Regions from separate parts of the Streptomyces tamarix genome, predicted to be linked through region 1. Evidence: predicted binding sites of a transcription regulator. Region 1 holds the regulator's gene; each other region holds the start of a gene.

What was found. The regulator HrcA, encoded in region 1, represses chaperone genes, less so after heat shock. The targets are predictions, from matches to a motif close to TTNGCACTCNGNNNNNCNGAGTGCNAA.
Region 2: the regulator HrcA is predicted to act here: its motif matches at 3,867-3,893, upstream of groL (chaperonin GroEL).
Region 3: the regulator HrcA is predicted to act here: its motif matches at 2,734-2,760, upstream of groES (co-chaperone GroES).

Annotation. Positions count from the first base shown of each region.
Region 1 covers NZ_JAWCTQ010000013.1:115,247-120,779, forward strand. Annotated here, with positions in the region: gene RND61_RS13145 (DUF3097 domain-containing protein) at 1-583, opposite strand, end outside; gene RND61_RS13150 (MBL fold metallo-hydrolase) at 594-1,328, opposite strand; gene hrcA (heat-inducible transcriptional repressor HrcA) at 1,524-2,540, shown strand; gene dnaJ (molecular chaperone DnaJ) at 2,541-3,680, shown strand; gene RND61_RS13165 (nitronate monooxygenase) at 3,768-4,841, shown strand; gene RND61_RS13170 (16S rRNA (uracil(1498)-N(3))-methyltransferase) at 4,838-5,533, shown strand, end outside.
Region 2 covers NZ_JAWCTQ010000007.1:37,427-42,959, reverse strand. Annotated here, with positions in the region: gene RND61_RS08060 (helix-turn-helix domain-containing protein) at 1-216, shown strand, start outside; gene RND61_RS08055 (alanine/glycine:cation symporter family protein) at 392-1,837, opposite strand; gene groL (chaperonin GroEL) at 2,117-3,739, opposite strand; gene RND61_RS08045 (cold-shock protein) at 4,202-4,405, opposite strand; gene RND61_RS08040 (MoaD/ThiS family protein) at 5,365-5,533, opposite strand, start outside.
Region 3 covers NZ_JAWCTQ010000005.1:229,446-234,978, reverse strand. Annotated here, with positions in the region: gene RND61_RS06825 (SDR family NAD(P)-dependent oxidoreductase) at 1-276, shown strand, start outside; gene groL (chaperonin GroEL) at 532-2,160, opposite strand; gene groES (co-chaperone GroES) at 2,279-2,587, opposite strand; gene RND61_RS06810 (polysaccharide deacetylase family protein) at 2,841-3,797, opposite strand; gene RND61_RS06805 (class I SAM-dependent methyltransferase) at 3,939-5,141, shown strand; gene RND61_RS06800 (hypothetical protein) at 5,071-5,533, opposite strand, start outside.

The DNA of each region.
Region 1 (5,533 bases):
CGTCGACGTACGGGTGCCCCGCCACCAGGACGTGCGGATCCGTGACCGACGCGGCGATCCGCGACTCCTTCGACCCCGGCACCAGGTGGTCCACCAGCACCCCGAGGCGGGCGTCGGGGCCGGGCCGGAAGTCGCGGACGACCGCCGGCAGGTCGTCGACGCCCTCCAGGTACTCCACGACGACGCCCTCGACGCGCAGGTCGTCGCCCCACACCTTCTCCACCAGCTCGGCGTCGTGGCGGCCCTCCACGTAGATCCGTCCCGCCCGCGCCACCCGCGCCCGCGCGTCCGGCACGGCGACCGACCCGGACGCCGTGCGGGCCGGCCGCGCCGGCGCGGGGGCGGCCGGGCGGACCAGCGTCACCGGACGGCCCTCCAGCAGGAAGCCGCGCGGCACGAGCGGGAAGACCCGGTGCCTGCCGAAGCGGTCCTCCAGCGTCACCGTGCCCGCCTCGCACCCCACCACCGCCCCGCAGAACCCGGTGGCGGCCTCCTCGACCACCAGGTCGGGCCCGGCGGGCACCTCCGGCACGGGGGCCTGCTTCTTCCACCGCGGGGTCAGGTCGGGGTCGTAGGCGCGCATGCGCCAGACGCTACGACACAGCGAACCTGCGGGCCAGCTCCTCCCGTTGGGCGCGTACGAACGCGGCGTCCACCACCGCGCCGTGCCCCGGCACGTACGCCGCGCCCTCCCCGCCCAGCTCCAGCAGCCGGTCCAGCGCGGCCGGCCAGCGCGACGGGATCGCGTCCGGGCCCGCCTGGGGCTCGCCCGACTCCTCCACCAGGTCCCCGCAGAACACCACCCCGGGCGTGCCGTCCGCCGCGCCCGGCACCAGCAGCGCCAGGTCGTGGCCGGTGTGCCCGGGGCCCGCGTTCACCAGCAGTACCTGCCGGCCGCCCAGGTCGAGCGTCCACTCGCCGCACACGAGGTGGTGCGGGTGCACCAGGACGTCCACGGCCTCGCCCGCCTCGTCCTCGGCGACGCCCTCCCGCACGGCGTCCGCCCGCAGCGCGTCCCGCTCCCGCGTCAGCACCTCGTCCAGACCCACGGCACCGAACACCTGTGCGCCCGCGAAGGCGGCGGCACCCAGCACGTGGTCGAAGTGCGAGTGGCTCAGTGCGATGTGCGTCACGCGCCGCCCGCCCAGCAGCCCCTGGACCTGGGCGCGGATCTCCGCGCCCTCCCGCAGCGTGGAACCCGCGTCGAACAGCAGGGCGGCCCCGTCCCCGACGACCAGTCCGACCGTGGCGTCCCAGCCGGGGAGCCGCCTGCGGCCCACCCCGGCCGCGAGCCGCTCCCACCCGAACTCTTCCCAACCGACGTCCATACCGCGACGCTATCGGCAATGCCCGCGGCCGGCGCGCGATACGGTGATCGGCCGCCGGGCACCGCCGCGCTCCCCACGCCGCCCTTGCCAGGCATTGACCTCGGCGCCGTACACTGGCCGCGGGGATGATTGGCACTCGGACACGGCGAGTGCCAGCAGACGTCAGCCGACCGGAGCCAGCTGGAGGTGCGCGCCGTGCTCAGTGAACGCAGACTCGAGGTGCTGCGCGCGATCGTTCAGGACTACGTCGGTACGGAGGAGCCCGTCGGCTCCAAGGCGCTCACCGAGCGCCACAACCTGGGCGTGTCGCCGGCCACCGTGCGCAACGACATGGCGGTGCTGGAGGAGGAGGGGTTCATCGCCCAGCCCCACACCAGCGCCGGACGCATCCCCACGGACAAGGGCTACCGCCTCTTCGTCGACAAGCTCGCCGGAGTCAAGCCGCTGTCGCCGCCTGAGCGCCGGGCCATCCAGAACTTCCTGGACGGCGCGGTGGACCTGGACGACGTCGTGGGGCGCACGGTCCGGCTACTGGCCCAGCTGACCCGCCAGGTCGCGGTCGTGCAGTACCCGTCGCTGACCCGGTCGACCGTGCGCCACGTCGAGCTGCTGTCGCTGGCCCCGGCCCGGCTGATGCTCGTCCTGATCACGGACACCGGGCGGGTGGAGCAGCGCATGGTCGACTGCCCCGCCCCGTTCGGCGAGACCTCCGTCGCCGACCTGCGCGCCCGGCTGAACAGCCAGGTCGCCGGCCGGCGGTTCGCCGACGTGCCGCAGTTGGTGCAGGACCTCCCGGAGTCCTTCGACCCGGAGGACCGCGGGACGGTCTCCACGGTGCTCTCCACGCTGCTGGAGACGCTGGTGGAGGAGACCGAGGAGCGCCTGGTGATCGGCGGGACCGCCAATCTCACGCGCTTCGGACACGACTTCCCGCTCACCATCCGGCCCGTGCTGGAGGCGCTGGAGGAGCAGGTCGTGCTCCTCAAGCTGCTCGGTGAGGCGACGGACCCGGCCATGACCGTGCGCATCGGCCACGAGAACGCCCACGAGGGGCTGAACTCCACGTCCGTCGTCGCGGTCGGCTACGGTTCGGGCGACGAGGCGGTCGCCAAACTCGGCGTGGTCGGACCGACCCGCATGGACTACCCCGGAACGATGGGAGCGGTACGCGCAGTGGCACGTTACGTCGGACAGATCCTGGCGGAGTCGTAAGTGGCCACGGACTACTACGCCGTACTCGGCGTGCGCCGCGACGCGTCCCAGGACGAGATCAAGAAGGCATTCCGGCGGCTCGCCCGCGAGCTGCACCCGGATGTCAACCCCGATCCGAAGACGCAGGAGCGGTTCAAGGAGATCAACGCCGCGTACGAGGTGTTGTCGGACCCGCAGAAGAAGCAGGTCTACGACCTCGGCGGCGACCCCCTGTCGTCGTCCGGCGGGGCCGGCGCGGGCGCGGGCTTCGGCGCGGGCGGCTTCGGGAACTTCTCCGACATCATGGACGCCTTCTTCGGCACGGCGTCCCAGCGCGGCCCGCGGTCGCGCACCCGCCGCGGCCAGGACGCGATGATCCGGCTGGAGGTCGAGCTCGACGAGGCGGCCTTCGGCACGACGAAGGAGATCCAGGTCGACACGGCCGTCGTGTGCGCGACGTGCTCGGGTGAGGGCGCCGCGCCGGGCACCTCGGCGCAGACGTGCGACATGTGCCGCGGCCGCGGCGAGGTGTCGCAGGTGACGCGGTCCTTCCTGGGCCAGGTCATGACGTCCCGCCCGTGCCCGCAGTGCCAGGGCTTCGGGACGGTCGTGCCGACGCCGTGCCCCGAGTGCGCGGGCGACGGCCGGGTGCGGTCCCGGCGGACGCTCACGGTCAAGATCCCGGCCGGCGTCGACAACGGCACGCGCATCCAGCTCGCCGGCGAGGGCGAGGTCGGCCCCGGCGGCGGCCCGGCGGGCGACCTGTACGTGGAGATCCACGAGCTGCCGCACCCGGTGTTCCAGCGGCGCGGCGACGACCTGCACTGCACGGTGACGATCCCGATGACGGCGGGCGCGCTCGGCACGAAGGTGCCGCTGGAGACGCTCGACGGCATGGAGGAGGTCGACATCCGGCCCGGTACGCAGTCGGGCCAGTCGATCCCGCTGCACGGCCGCGGTGTCACGCACCTGCGCGGCGGCGGGCGCGGCGACCTGATCGTCCACGTCGAGGTCCAGACGCCCACGAAGCTGGACGCGGAGCAGGAGCGCCTGCTGCGCGACCTGGCGAAGCTGCGCGGCGAGGAACGGCCCACGGGCCAGTTCGCGCCGGGCCAGCAGGGGCTGTTCTCGCGGCTGAAGGACGCGTTCAACGGCCGTTAGCGGCCCCCGGCGGCGCGCCGCCGGATCCGGCCCCGACCCTCGGGGCCGGGGGTTCGACGGGGGCGCGGAGCGTGACACCATGCGTGCATGCCCTCCGCGCTGACCGATCTCTGCCGCTACCCGATCGTGCAGGCCCCCATGGCGGGCGGCGCCTCGTGCCCGCAGCTCGCGGCGGCCGTGTCCGAGGCCGGTGGCCTCGGCTTCCTGGCCGCCGGGTACAAGACGGCCGACGGCATGTACCAGGAGGTCCAGCAGCTCCGGAGCCTCACCGCGCGGCCCTTCGGCGTGAACCTGTTCATACCGCAGCCGGGCCAGGCGGACGCTGCCGCCGTCGAGGTGTACCGCCAGCAGCTCGCCGGTGAGGCCGCCTGGTACGAGACGCCGCTCGGCGACCCCGACGCCGGCCGGGACGACGGCTACGACGCGAAGCTGGCGATCCTCCTCGACGACCCGGTGCCGGTCGTGTCCTTCACGTTCGGCTGCCCCGCGCCCGACACGGTGGCGGCCCTCGCGCGCGTGGGCACCCGGACCGTCGTGACGGTCACCGGCCCCGACGAGGCGCGGGCCGCCGAGCGGGCCGGCGCCGACGCCGTGTGCGTGCAGGGCGTCGAGGCCGGCGGCCACCAGGGCACGCACCGGGACGACCCGGAGACCGAGTGCTCCGGCACCGGGCTGCTGGCGCTGATCACCCAGGTCCGCGAGGCCGTGGGGCTGCCGATGCTCGCCGCGGGCGGCCTGATGCGCGGCGGCCAGATCGCCGCCGTCCTCGCGGCGGGCGCCGAGGCCGCGCAGCTCGGCACCGCCTTCCTGGTCTGCCCGGAGTCCGGCGCCGACCCCCTGCACAAGCGGGCCGTGACGGACCCGCTGTTCACCCACACCGAGCTGACCCGCGCCTTCTCCGGCCGCCCCGCCCGGGGCCTGGTCAACCGGTTCGTGCGGGAGCACGGGCCGTACGCCCCGGCCGCGTACCCCGAGGTGCACCACCTGACCAGCGGGCTGCGCAAGGCCGCGGCCAGGGCGAAGGACCCGCAGGGCATGGCCCTGTGGGCCGGCCAGGGCCACCGGCTGGCCCGGGAGCTGCCCGCCGGGCAGCTCGTCGAAGTACTCCGTTCCGAACTCCGGTCGGCCCTTGAGGCGCCGGCCCTGAGAGGTGTGTCATGACCGCCCCCGTCTTCGTCGCCGACGACCTGACGGCCGCCGCGCCCGGCGCGGTGCTCACCCTGGACGGGCCGGAGGGGCGGCACGCCGTGTCGGTGCGCCGGCTGCGGACCGGCGAGGAGGTCGTCCTCACGGACGGCGCCGGGCGCGGCGCGTACGGCACCGTCGCCGCCGTGGAGGGCAAGGACCGCCTCGACGTGGCCGTCGCGGAGGTGCGGGACGAGCCCGTGCCCACGCCCCGCATCACCGTCGTCCAGGCACTCCCCAAGGGCGACCGGGGCGAACTGGCGGTCGAGACGATGACCGAGACCGGTGTCGACGCGGTCGTGCCGTGGGCGGCGTCGCGGTGCGTCACGCAGTGGAGGGGCGAGCGCGGGCTGAAGGCGCTGGCGAAGTGGCGGGCCACCGCCCGCGAGGCGGGCAAGCAGTCCCGCAGGCTCCGCTTCCCCGACGTCGCCGACGCGGCCGGCACCAAGGCGGTGGCCCGGCTGCTCGCTGACGCCGACTTCGCGGCCGTGCTGCACGAGGAGGGCGCCGAGCCGCTCGCCACCGCCCCGCTGCCCGCGACCGGTGAGATCGTGCTGGTCGTCGGCCCCGAGGGCGGCGTCGCGCCCGACGAGCTCGCCGTGTTCGCGGAGGCCGGCGCCAGGCCGTACCGGCTCGGGCGGAGCGTCCTGCGCACCTCCACGGCCGGC
Region 2 (5,533 bases), on a different contig from region 1:
ATGACGTTCGACGACGCGCCGCCGCTGGCCTACCTGGAGGGGCTGGAGACCGGGAGGCTGGAGGACGACCCGACCCTCGTCAAGCGCCACGCGCTGACGTACGAGTTGCTCGGCGCCGATGCCCTCTCCCCCGCGGACTCGCTGGCCCTGATCGAAGCGGCGGCCGAGGACTACGCCCTGGAGACGCCCGGCCCGAGCGGCCCTGAACGGCCCTGAGCAGCATGGGCCGGGCCACGGCGGGAGCGGCGGGAGTCTCTGCTGGGGAGCCACCGCCCCCGGGCGCCGCACGGGCCAGACGCTCTCGGCGCCGCACGGGCCAGACCGCGACGGGGGCCGGGCCGGCGGGGGACAGACCGGCCGGGGTCAGCCGGTGCCGGCCGGGCCGGCGGGGTCAGCCGACGCGGTCGCGCGCGTTCCCGTCGGGCCAGCACTCGACGCCCGTCAGGTCCGGGAAGCGGCTCGCCGTGAAGACCGGGTCCCGGCCCGCGCGGCGCTGGGTCTGGTAGTCGTCCAGCAGGCGGAACGCCACCACCGACAGGGGCACGATCGCCGCCAGGTTGACCAGCGCCATGAAGCCCATGAACACGTCCGCCAGGTTCCACACGACGCTCACCGTGCCGAGCGCGCCGAGGAACACCGTCACGAGGGCCAGCGTCCGGTACGCGGGGAGGACCCAGCGCCTGCTGGTCATGTACTCGATGTTCGACTCGCCGTAGTAGTAGTTGCCGATCAGGGTCGAGAAGCACAGCATGAACACGACGACCGTCAACGCGTGCCCGGCCCAGGAGCCGAGCGTCGACTCCAGCGCCGTCTGCGTGAGGTCCGCGCCCTGGCGGCCCGACAGCGTCGGGTTGGTGGTGAGGATGATGAACGCGGTCATCGAGCAGATCAGCAGCGTGTCGAAGAAGACGCCCAGCGCCTGTACGAGGCCCTGCTTCACCGGGTGGGTGACCTCCGCCGCGGCGCCCGCGTTCGGCGCGGAACCGAGTCCCGCCTCGTTGGAGAACATGCCGCGCCGGATGCCGTTCTGGATCGCCGCGCCGACCGCGCCGCCCGCGACCTCGCGGAAGCCGAACGCGCCGCCCACGATGTCGGCGAGGACCCGCGGGACGTCGGTGATGTTCATCAGGACGACGATGGTGCCCAGCGCCAGGTACAGGATCGCCATGACCGGCACCAGCCACTGCGTGACCGACGCGATGCGCCGTACGCCGCCGAAGACGACCAGGCCGAGCAGCAGGGCGACGACCGCGCCGATCACCGGGGCGACGACGCCGGTGTCGTCGACGCCGAGCGAGCCGCTGACGACGGTGGTGATCGTGTTGGACTGCACGGCGTTGAAGACGAGCCCGAACGTCACCGTGATCGTGACGGCGAAGAGGAAGCCCAGCCACGGCTTCCCGAGCCCGCGCCGCATGTAGTACGCCGGGCCGCCCCGGTACGTGCCGTCCTCGTCGCGCACCTTGTACAACTGCGCCAGCGTCGACTCGACGAAGGCGGAGGCCGCGCCGACGATCGCCATGACCCACATCCAGAACACCGCGCCGGCGCCGCCCAGCGTGATCGCGCTCGCGACGCCCGCGACGTTGCCCGTGCCGACACGGGCCGCCGCCGAGATCGTGAACGCCCCGAACGACGAGACGGGCTTGCGGCCCTCGTCCCCGTCCGGCGCGGGCGCCGGGTCCTTGAGCACGCGGAACATCTCCGGCAGCAGCCGTAGCTGCACGCCCCGGGACCGCAGGGTGAACCAGAGGCCCGCCAGCACGACGACCGGGATGAGCAGGTAGGTCCAGAACACGTCGTTGACGTCGACGATCAGGGAATCGAAGGTCTGCACGGGAATCCTCGTGGGGGGGTCGACAGCACAGGGGTCCCCCCGAAGGAAGACCCGGCCCATCTTCACACGAACCGACAATCGGCCCCAGTCGTCACACCGACCTCCGGCCCGTTCCCTCACATCCGGAGCGGGCGACACGGCCCGGCGGGCGGGGCGGAGGGGCACACGGACATCGAGAAGGGGAAAGGCCCCGAAGAGGGAAAACGGAGAGAGCGGCACCCCTGGCGCCAGGGGTGCCGCTCTCTGTCCGTACTACTGGACGGTCCGATCCGCGGGGGATCAGAAGTCCATGTCACCGCCCGGCATGCCGCCGCCGGCCGGCGCGGACGCCTTCTCCGGCTTGTCGGCGATGACGGCCTCGGTGGTGAGGAACAGCGCGGCGATCGACGCGGCGTTCTGCAGCGCGGAGCGCGTCACCTTGGCCGGGTCGATGATGCCCTCGGCGACCAGGTCGACGTACTCGCCGGTCGCGGCGTTGAGGCCGTGGCCCGGGGTGAGGTTGCGCACCTTCTCCACCACGACGCCGCCCTCGAGGCCGGCGTTGACGGCGATCTGCTTGAGCGGGGCCTCCAGGGCGGCCTTCACGGCGGCGGCACCGGTGGCCTCGTCGCCGTCCAGCTCCAGCTTCTCGAAGACGCTGGACGCCTGGAGCAGGGCCACGCCACCACCGGCGACGATGCCCTCCTCGACGGCGGCCTTGGCGTTGCGCACCGCGTCCTCGATGCGGTGCTTGCGCTCCTTCAGCTCGACCTCGGTGGCGGCACCGGCCTTGATGACGGCCACGCCGCCGGCCAGCTTCGCCAGGCGCTCCTGGAGCTTCTCGCGGTCGTAGTCCGAGTCCGAGTTCTCGATCTCGGCGCGGATCTGGTTGACGCGGCCCTGGACCTGCTCGCTGTCGCCGGCACCGTCGACGATCGTCGTCTCGTCCTTGGTGATGACGACCTTGCGGGCGCGGCCCAGGAGGTCCAGACCGGCGTTCTCCAGCTTGAGGCCGACCTCCTCGGAGATGACCTGGCCACCCGTGAGGATGGCGATGTCGCCGAGCATGGCCTTGCGGCGGTCGCCGAAGCCCGGGGCCTTGACGGCGACGGACTTGAACGTGCCGCGGATCTTGTTGACGACCAGCGTGGAGAGCGCCTCGCCCTCGACGTCCTCGGCGATGATCAGCAGCGGCTTGCCGGACTGCATGACCTTCTCCAGCAGCGGGAGGAGGTCCTTCACCGCGGAGACCTTGGAGTTGACGATGAGGATGTACGGGTCCTCGAGGACGGCCTCCATGCGCTCCATGTCGGTCGCGAAGTACGCCGAGATGTAGCCCTTGTCGAAGCGCATGCCCTCGGTGAGCTCCAGCTCCAGCCCGAAGGTGTTGGACTCCTCGACGGTGATGACGCCTTCCTTGCCGACCTTGTCCATGGCCTCGGCGATCAGCTCGCCGATCTGGGTGTCGGCGGCGGAGATGGAGGCGGTGGAGGCGATCTGCTCCTTGGTCTCCACGTCCTTCGCCTGCTCCAGCAGCGCGCCGGAGACGGCCTCGACGGCCTTCTCGATACCGCGCTTCAGGGCCATCGGGTTGGCACCGGCGGCGACGTTGCGCAGGCCCTCGCGGACCAGCGCCTGGGCGAGCACGGTCGCGGTGGTCGTACCGTCACCGGCGACGTCGTCCGTCTTCTTGGCGACTTCCTTGACCAGCTCGGCGCCGATCTTCTCGTACGGGTCCTCGAGCTCGATCTCCTTGGCGATGGAAACACCATCGTTGGTGATCGTGGGGGCGCCCCACTTCTTCTCGAGGACGACGTTGCGACCCTTGGGACCAAGGGTGACCTTGACGGCGTCGGCGAGCTGGTTCATCCCGCGCTCGAGACCGCGCCGTGCCTCCTCGTCGAACGCGATGATCTTGGCCATGTGAAGTGGTCCTCCCGGACTGGGGTGGATTGCTCCGGACCGCGCTGGCGCCCGCGACGGACGGCCCGTGTGCCGCGTGGTTCCTTGCCCCACGCGCCTTGCGGGCCTCACCGACGAGGTCCTTCCGTTGTCACTCTCACTCGCAGAGTGCTAACGCCAATGATTAGCACTCGCCCTATGAGAGTGCAAGCGCCCCACGGTGGCGGCGGGGGCTCGGAGGGGCTCTCGGGAGGGCTTTCGGGGGGCTTTCAAGGGGCTCTCGGACGGACGCGCGAAGGGCCCCGCGGGGGACGGCTGCGGGCGGGCGCACGAAGAAGCCGCGAGGCGCGGCTGCGGGGGCCGGCCGCGGGAGGGCGCGTGAAGGGCCCGCGGGGCCGGCCGCGGGCGGGCGCACGAAGGGCCCGTACCCCTTGACGGGGTGCGGGCCCTTCGTCGAATGCCGTTGGCCGGAACGCGTCGTGCTTAGACGGCGATCTTGACCATGTCCGCCTGCGGACCCTTCTGGCCCTGCGAGATCTCGAACTCGACCCGCTGGCCTTCCTCAAGGGTGCGGTAGCCGTCCATCTGGATCGCGCTGTAGTGCACGAAAACATCCGCACCACCGTCGACCGCGATGAAGCCGTACCCCTTCTCCGCGTTGAACCACTTGACGGTGCCCTGAGCCATGCCTAACTCCCCTATTACTGGCCCTTGCACAGGACCGCACTTCGCGGACCCGGGTCAGACCTCGCCCACTGACAGGGGTGGGCGTGCGCCGGAACGCGTCGACCGCGGCTGAATGTATCTGCCCAACTGCCCTCTGCAACAGGTCAATCGGACGAGAAATCCAAGCGCCGGTGAAGGGAAATGATGGCCGGAACGGCCATAACCCCGGGCAAGTCGGGCCGGGCAAAGCGCGCAAACCGCGCATCGGGCGGAGGCACTTTGGCTACTTCTTGTCGGGCCCCGGCGCGTTCTCATATGCAACCGGCACGGACGGCGGCGGGGGGTTCCCCAACTCTACCGCCTTCAACCCTCCAGAATCGCCGCCTCCGCTTTCCTCGGCGCCCGTTCCGAAATGAACGAGCCGCCCCTTTCGCCGACGGACCGAAAAACCCGAAAGGCTCCGTCCGCCCCGCGCGCCTACCCCGCCGGACGCCCGGCGAACACCGGCACGGGACCTGCGGGGGACGGTGGGGGCCTCACGGGGCGGGGTGGGGACGCACGGCCTACGGGGCCTGCGGGGGGACGGCGGGGGCTGCCTACGGGGCCTGCGGGGCCCCTCGGGACCAACGGGTCGGCCCCCGCCAGAGGTGGCGGGGGCCGGGACGCCGGAACCGGGCGGAGAGGCACCGGTCAGTCGTGCACTGGACGGTCGGGCGGCGGACGGTCAGGCGCCGGACGACCGGCCACCGGACAGTCGGCTCAGACGACCGATACCGGACGACCGGACGCCGGACGGCCGGACAGTCGGGCACCGGACGACCGGACATCGGGCAGGCGGCGCCAGGCAGTCGGGCACCGGACGACCGGACGCCAGACGATCAGTGCCAGCCAGTCAGGCACCGGACGGTCAGGCACCGGGCCGACACGGTCCGAGAGGGCGTACGGGCGTCCCCCGTCGCCGGAGGGGACGCCGGAGGGGTTCAGCAGCCGCCCGCGACCGCCGGGATGATCGAGATGCCCGCACCCTCCGGGGTGGCCGTCCCGAGGCCCTGCTCGAAGCGGACGTCGTCGTCGTTGACGTAGACGTTCACGAAGCGGCGAAGCTGGCCCTGGTCGTCGAGGACGCGCGCGGCGATGCCCGGGTGGTTC
Region 3 (5,533 bases), on a different contig from region 1:
GCGGGGAGCGGGGTGCGGCTGATGGCGCTGTGCCCCGGTTTCGTACGGACGGAGTTCCACCAGCGGGCCGGGATGGGCACGGACAACATCCCGGGGTGGATGTGGCTGGACGCCGACAAGGTCGTGGCGGACGCGCTCGCGGACCTGGCGCGCGGGCGGACGCTGTCGGTGCCGGACCCGCGGTACAAGGCGCTGATGGGGGTGGTGAAGCTGGTGCCGCGCGGGCTGCTGGGCGGGGTGAGCTCGCGGGCGGGCCGCAAGTACGGCCCGCAGTAGGGCGGACGGCGCCGGCACGGGCGAGGCGCGCCCCACGGCCCGCGGCAGGACGAACGGCTCCCGCACGGGCGGGGCGCGAGTACGGCCCGCAGGAGGGCGGACGAGCCCCGCACGGGCGGGGCGCCACCACGCCCGCGGCAGGAGGGACGACGCCGGTACGGGCGAGGCCCGGTGCCCCCGAGGGGGCACCGGGCCTCGTCGTGTCCGGCGCGCGGCCCCGGCGCGGGGCCGGGGCGCGCGTCCGCTGACGGAGCGTCAGTGGGAGTGGCCGTGGCTGTGGCCGTGGCCCGCGTCCGCCGGCTCCTCTTCCTTCTTCTCCACCACGAGGGTCTCGGTGGTGAGGAGGAGGGAGGCGATCGACGCGGCGTTCTCCAGCGCGGAGCGGGTGACCTTCACCGGGTCGATGACGCCGGCCTTGACCAGGTCGCCGTACTCGCCGGTGGCGGCGTTGAAGCCCTGGCCCTTGTCGAGCTCGGCGACCTTCGAGGTGATGACGTAGCCCTCGAGGCCGGCGTTCTCGGCGATCCAGCGCAGCGGCTCGACGGCGGCGCGGCGGACGACCGCGACACCGGTGGCCTCGTCGCCGTCCTTGCCGAGGTTGTCATCCAGCACCTTCACGGCGTGGACCAGCGCGGAACCACCACCGGAGACGATGCCCTCCTCGACCGCGGCGCGGGTCGCGGAGATGGCGTCCTCCAGACGGTGCTTCTTCTCCTTCAGCTCCACCTCGGTGGCGGCGCCGACCTTGATCACGCACACGCCGCCGGCGAGCTTCGCGAGGCGCTCCTGGAGCTTCTCGCGGTCCCAGTCGGAGTCGGTCGTCTCGATCTCGGACTTGATCTGGGCGATGCGGCCCGCGACGTCCCCGGAGTTGCCACCGCCGTCGACGATGGTGGTGTCGTCCTTGGTGACGGTCACGCGGCGGGCGGTGCCCAGCACGTCCAGGCCGACCTGGTCGAGCTTGAGGCCGACCTCCTCGGCGACCACGGTGGCGCCGGTGAGGGCGGCCATGTCGCCGAGCATCGCCTTGCGGCGGTCGCCGAAGCCGGGGGCCTTGACCGCGACGGCGTTGAACGTGCCGCGGATCTTGTTCACGACGAGGGTCGACAGGGCCTCGCCCTCGACGTCCTCGGCGACGATCAGCAGCGGCTTGGAGCCACCGGTCTGGATGACCTTCTCCAGGAGGGGCAGCAGGTCCGCGATGGCGGAGATCTTGCCCTGGTGGATCAGGATGTACGGGTCGTCGAGGACGGCCTCCATGCGCTCCTGGTCGGTGACCATGTACGGCGACAGGTAGCCCTTGTCGAAGGCCATGCCCTCGGTGAAGTCGAGCTCCAGGCCGAAGGTGTTGGACTCCTCGACGGTGATGACGCCGTCCTTGCCGACCTTGTCCATGGCCTCGGCGATCAGCTCGCCGACCTGCTGGTCCTGGGCGGACAGCGCGGCGACCGCGGCGATGTCGGACTTCTCGTCGATCGGGCGGGCCGTGGCGAGCAGCTCGTCGGAGACGGCCTTGACCGCGGCGTCGATGCCCTTCTTCAGGGCGGCCGGGGAGGCGCCCGCGGCAACGTTGCGCAGACCCTCGCGGACCAGCGCCTGGGCCAGGACGGTGGCGGTGGTGGTGCCGTCGCCGGCGATGTCGTTGGTCTTGGTCGCCACCTCCTTCACCAGCTGGGCACCGAGGTTCTCGTACGGGTCCTCGACCTCGATCTCGCGGGCGATGGTGACACCGTCGTTGGTGATGGTCGGCGCACCGAACTTCTTGTCGATGACGACGTTGCGACCCTTGGGGCCGATCGTCACCTTGACGGTGTCGGCAAGCTTGTTGACGCCGCGCTCAAGGGCGCGACGGGCGTCCTCGTCGAACTTCAGGATCTTCGCCATGGGAGCGATTCAGCCCTCTCGGTACTGGATGGAGAAGGAACGGCGCCCCTCGCCGCCCGACGCACGTGCGGCAGCACAGCAGCGGGGGCCAGGGGCGCGGTTCACGGCACGTGGTGGATTACTTCTCGACGATCGCGAGCACGTCGCGGGCCGAGAGGACGAGGTACTCCTCGCCGCTGTACTTCACCTCGGTGCCGCCGTACTTGCTGTAGAGCACGATGTCGCCGGTCTTGACGTCGAGCGGCAGGCGCTCGCCGTTCTCGAAGCGGCCCGGGCCGACGGCCAGGACGACGCCCTCCTGGGGCTTCTCCTTGGCGGTGTCCGGAATGACCAGGCCAGAGGCCGTGGTCTGCTCGGCGTCGAGCGGCTGGACCACGATGCGGTCCTCGAGCGGCTTGATGGCAACCTTGGAGCTGGTGGTCGTCACGATCCGACCTCCCCCTTCGGAGATCTCACGGGGTCAACTGTCTGAGGTGGCGACCAGGTGGATCCGTCGTCGCGGGTGCCGGACCTGCCCGTCGCTGTGTTGGCACTCTCCGGTGGGGAGTGCCAGAGCCGAGACTATGACCGCGATTAGCACTCGGTCAAGCGGAGTGCCAGTTACCCGCCGCGCGCCGCGTCCGCACCCGTACTGACGTGCGACGAAAGGCGGCCGGACCGCGTCGCGGGCGCGCCGCGGCTCAGACGTAGTCCTCCAGCCGGGCGACCGCGTACCCGCGCTCGGTGATGGTGTCCATGGCCTGGCGGACCATGTCGGCCATCGACCCCTCCCAGTCGCCGCGGCCGCGGAAGTGGGTGAGGACGATGTCGCCGGGGTGCAGGTCGCGGTCCCACTCGCGCCACTCCATGCGGTCCGGGAACGCCTCGGCGGACCACAGCGGCACGGCCTTGATCCCGCAGTCCCGCGCGGCGCGCAGCGTGTCGGCGTCGTAGTTGCCGTACGGCGGGCGGAACAGCGTGGGCCGCTTGCCGTAGCGGCGCTCGATGACGTCCTGCTGGCCGCAGATCTCGTGCTTCTGCTCCTCGTACGACAGCGCGGGCATGTAGGGGTGGGTGAGGGTGTGGTTGTGCAGGGCGACGCCGAGGTCCTGCATGCGCTTGAAGTAGCCGTAGTCCTCCTTGACCAGGTAGTCGCTGAGGAAGGCGCTGTACGGGATGTTCAGTTCGGACATCATCCGCAGCAGCTCGGGGTCCTTCTCCGCGCCGTCGTCGATGGTCAGGAAGACGACGCGGTCGCGGGTGGGGACGGTGGTGAAGACCGGTGGGAGGTCGGGGTCGCCGACCTCGAAGCCCTCGCGGAAGGTGATCTCGGGTTTCGCCTTCGGCGGGTCCGGCGGGAGGAGCGGCACCTGTCTCAGGCCCCACTTCCGGGCCAGGGCCGTGCGGGCCGCGTGCGCCCGCCGGTACCGCTCGACGTACGCGGTCAGCGCTCCGGACGCGGTCCGGGGCCGCGCCTGCGGGGCCTGCTGCCCCTGCCCGCCCTGGGCCTGCTGGCCCTGACCCTGGCGGCCGTGGTGGCCCGCCGCACCGGTTCCGGACGGTCCGGTTCCAGACGGTCCGGTTCCGGTCGGGCCGGCGCCCTCCGTCGCGCAGGCCGTCCCCAGGGCGGCGACGAGCAGGACCGCAGCCATCCTCATGCCAGTCCGATTTACCGATGATGGACGCTTTTGTCGTACTAGCTGCATGGCGCCGCATCCTGTCAGCGCGGCACCCCGGCACGCGGACGACACCGCCGCCGGGCCGGGCACCGTCCCCCGGCCGGCCCACACTGGACCAGAATGGGACGGGTGACCGATCTCGCCGCCTTCTCCGCGCTCCTCACCGACGAGGGCCGGGACCTCCTCGCCGACCTGCGCCACTACGACCCCGCCCAGGAGCTGGCCGTCGCCTCCCGGCTGCGCCGGAGCCACCCCGCGGAGCTCGTGTCGGCGGCGCTCGGGCAGGCGCGGCTGCGCCAGCGGGCGGTGGCGAAGTTCGGCGCCGACGACGCGTACCGGATGTTCTTCACCCCCAACGGCGTCGAGCAGTCCACGCGCGCGTCGGTCGCCCGGCACCGGGCGGCGGCCTTCGCCCGGCTCGGCGTGCGGCGCGTCGCGGACCTGTGCTGCGGCATCGGGGGCGACGCGGTCGCGCTGGCCCGCGCGGGCATCGCCGTCCTCGCCGTCGACCGCGACCCGCTCACGGCGGCCGTCGCCCGCGCCAACGCCGGGGCGCTGGGGCTCGCCGACCTGATCGAGGTGCGCTGCGCCGATGTCACGGAGGTCGACACGGCCGCGTACGACGCCGTGTTCGTGGACCCGGCGCGCAGGGGCGGGCGGGGCCGGATCTTCGACCCGGAGGCGTACTCGCCGCCCCTGTCGTGGGCGGTGGACGCGGCCCGCCGGGCCCCGCACGCGGCGCTGAAGGTCGCGCCGGGCATCCCGCACGAGGCGGTGCCGCCGGAGGCCGAGGCGGAGTGGATCTCGGACGGCGGGGACGTGAAGGAGGCCGTGCTGTGGTTCGGCACGGCCCCGGGCTCCGTACGGGCGACGCTGCTGCCGTCCGGCGCCACCCTGGCCACGTCCGCACCGCTGCCCGCCCCGCCGGTCCGGAAGGTCGGCCGCTACCTGTACGAGCCGGACGGCGCCGTCATCCGGGCGCACCTGGTCGCGGCGGTCGCCGCGCGACTGGACGGCGGGCTGGTCGACGAGACGATCGCGTACGTCACGGCGGACGAGCTGCGCCCGACGCCGTACGCCGCCGCGTACGAGATCACCGACGAGTTGCCGTTCAACCTGAAGCGGCTGAAGGCGCTGCTGCGGGAGCGCGAGGTGGGCGTCCTGACGGTGAAGAAGCGCGGTTCGGCGGTGGAGCCGGAGGAGGTGCGCCGCCGGGTGAAGCCGAAGGGCCCGCACGCGGCGACGGTGTTCCTCACGCGTGTGGCGGGCGCTCCGACGATGCTGATCGGGCGTCCGGCCGCGGCGCCGGCGGAGCGGGGCTGAGCAGCCGTACGGCCAGCCGGTAGTGGGCCACGGCCTTCGCCGCTCCGGCGAGCCCGGTGAGCCACAGCAGGAACCCGGCGCCGACCCCGTACACGACCTCGGCGTACGTGGTGGCGCCCGGCCGCGCCGACACGGGCACCACGACGCAGAGCCACAGCCCGGCCGCGCACAGCGCGAACGACACGAGCAGCCACGCCAGGCTCAGCCCGGGCGCCCGGTGCCGGGCGTCGCGCGCGGGGGCGTGGTCCAGGGCGGCCCACCGGACGAACAGCCGGCGCGCCGCCAGGTCCCGGCGCACGCCCGCGACCTGGAAGTACGCGGCGGGGACGAGCGCCCCGGCGCCCAGCCCGGCCAGGACGAGGGACACGGCGGCGCCGAACGGGTCCAGGGCC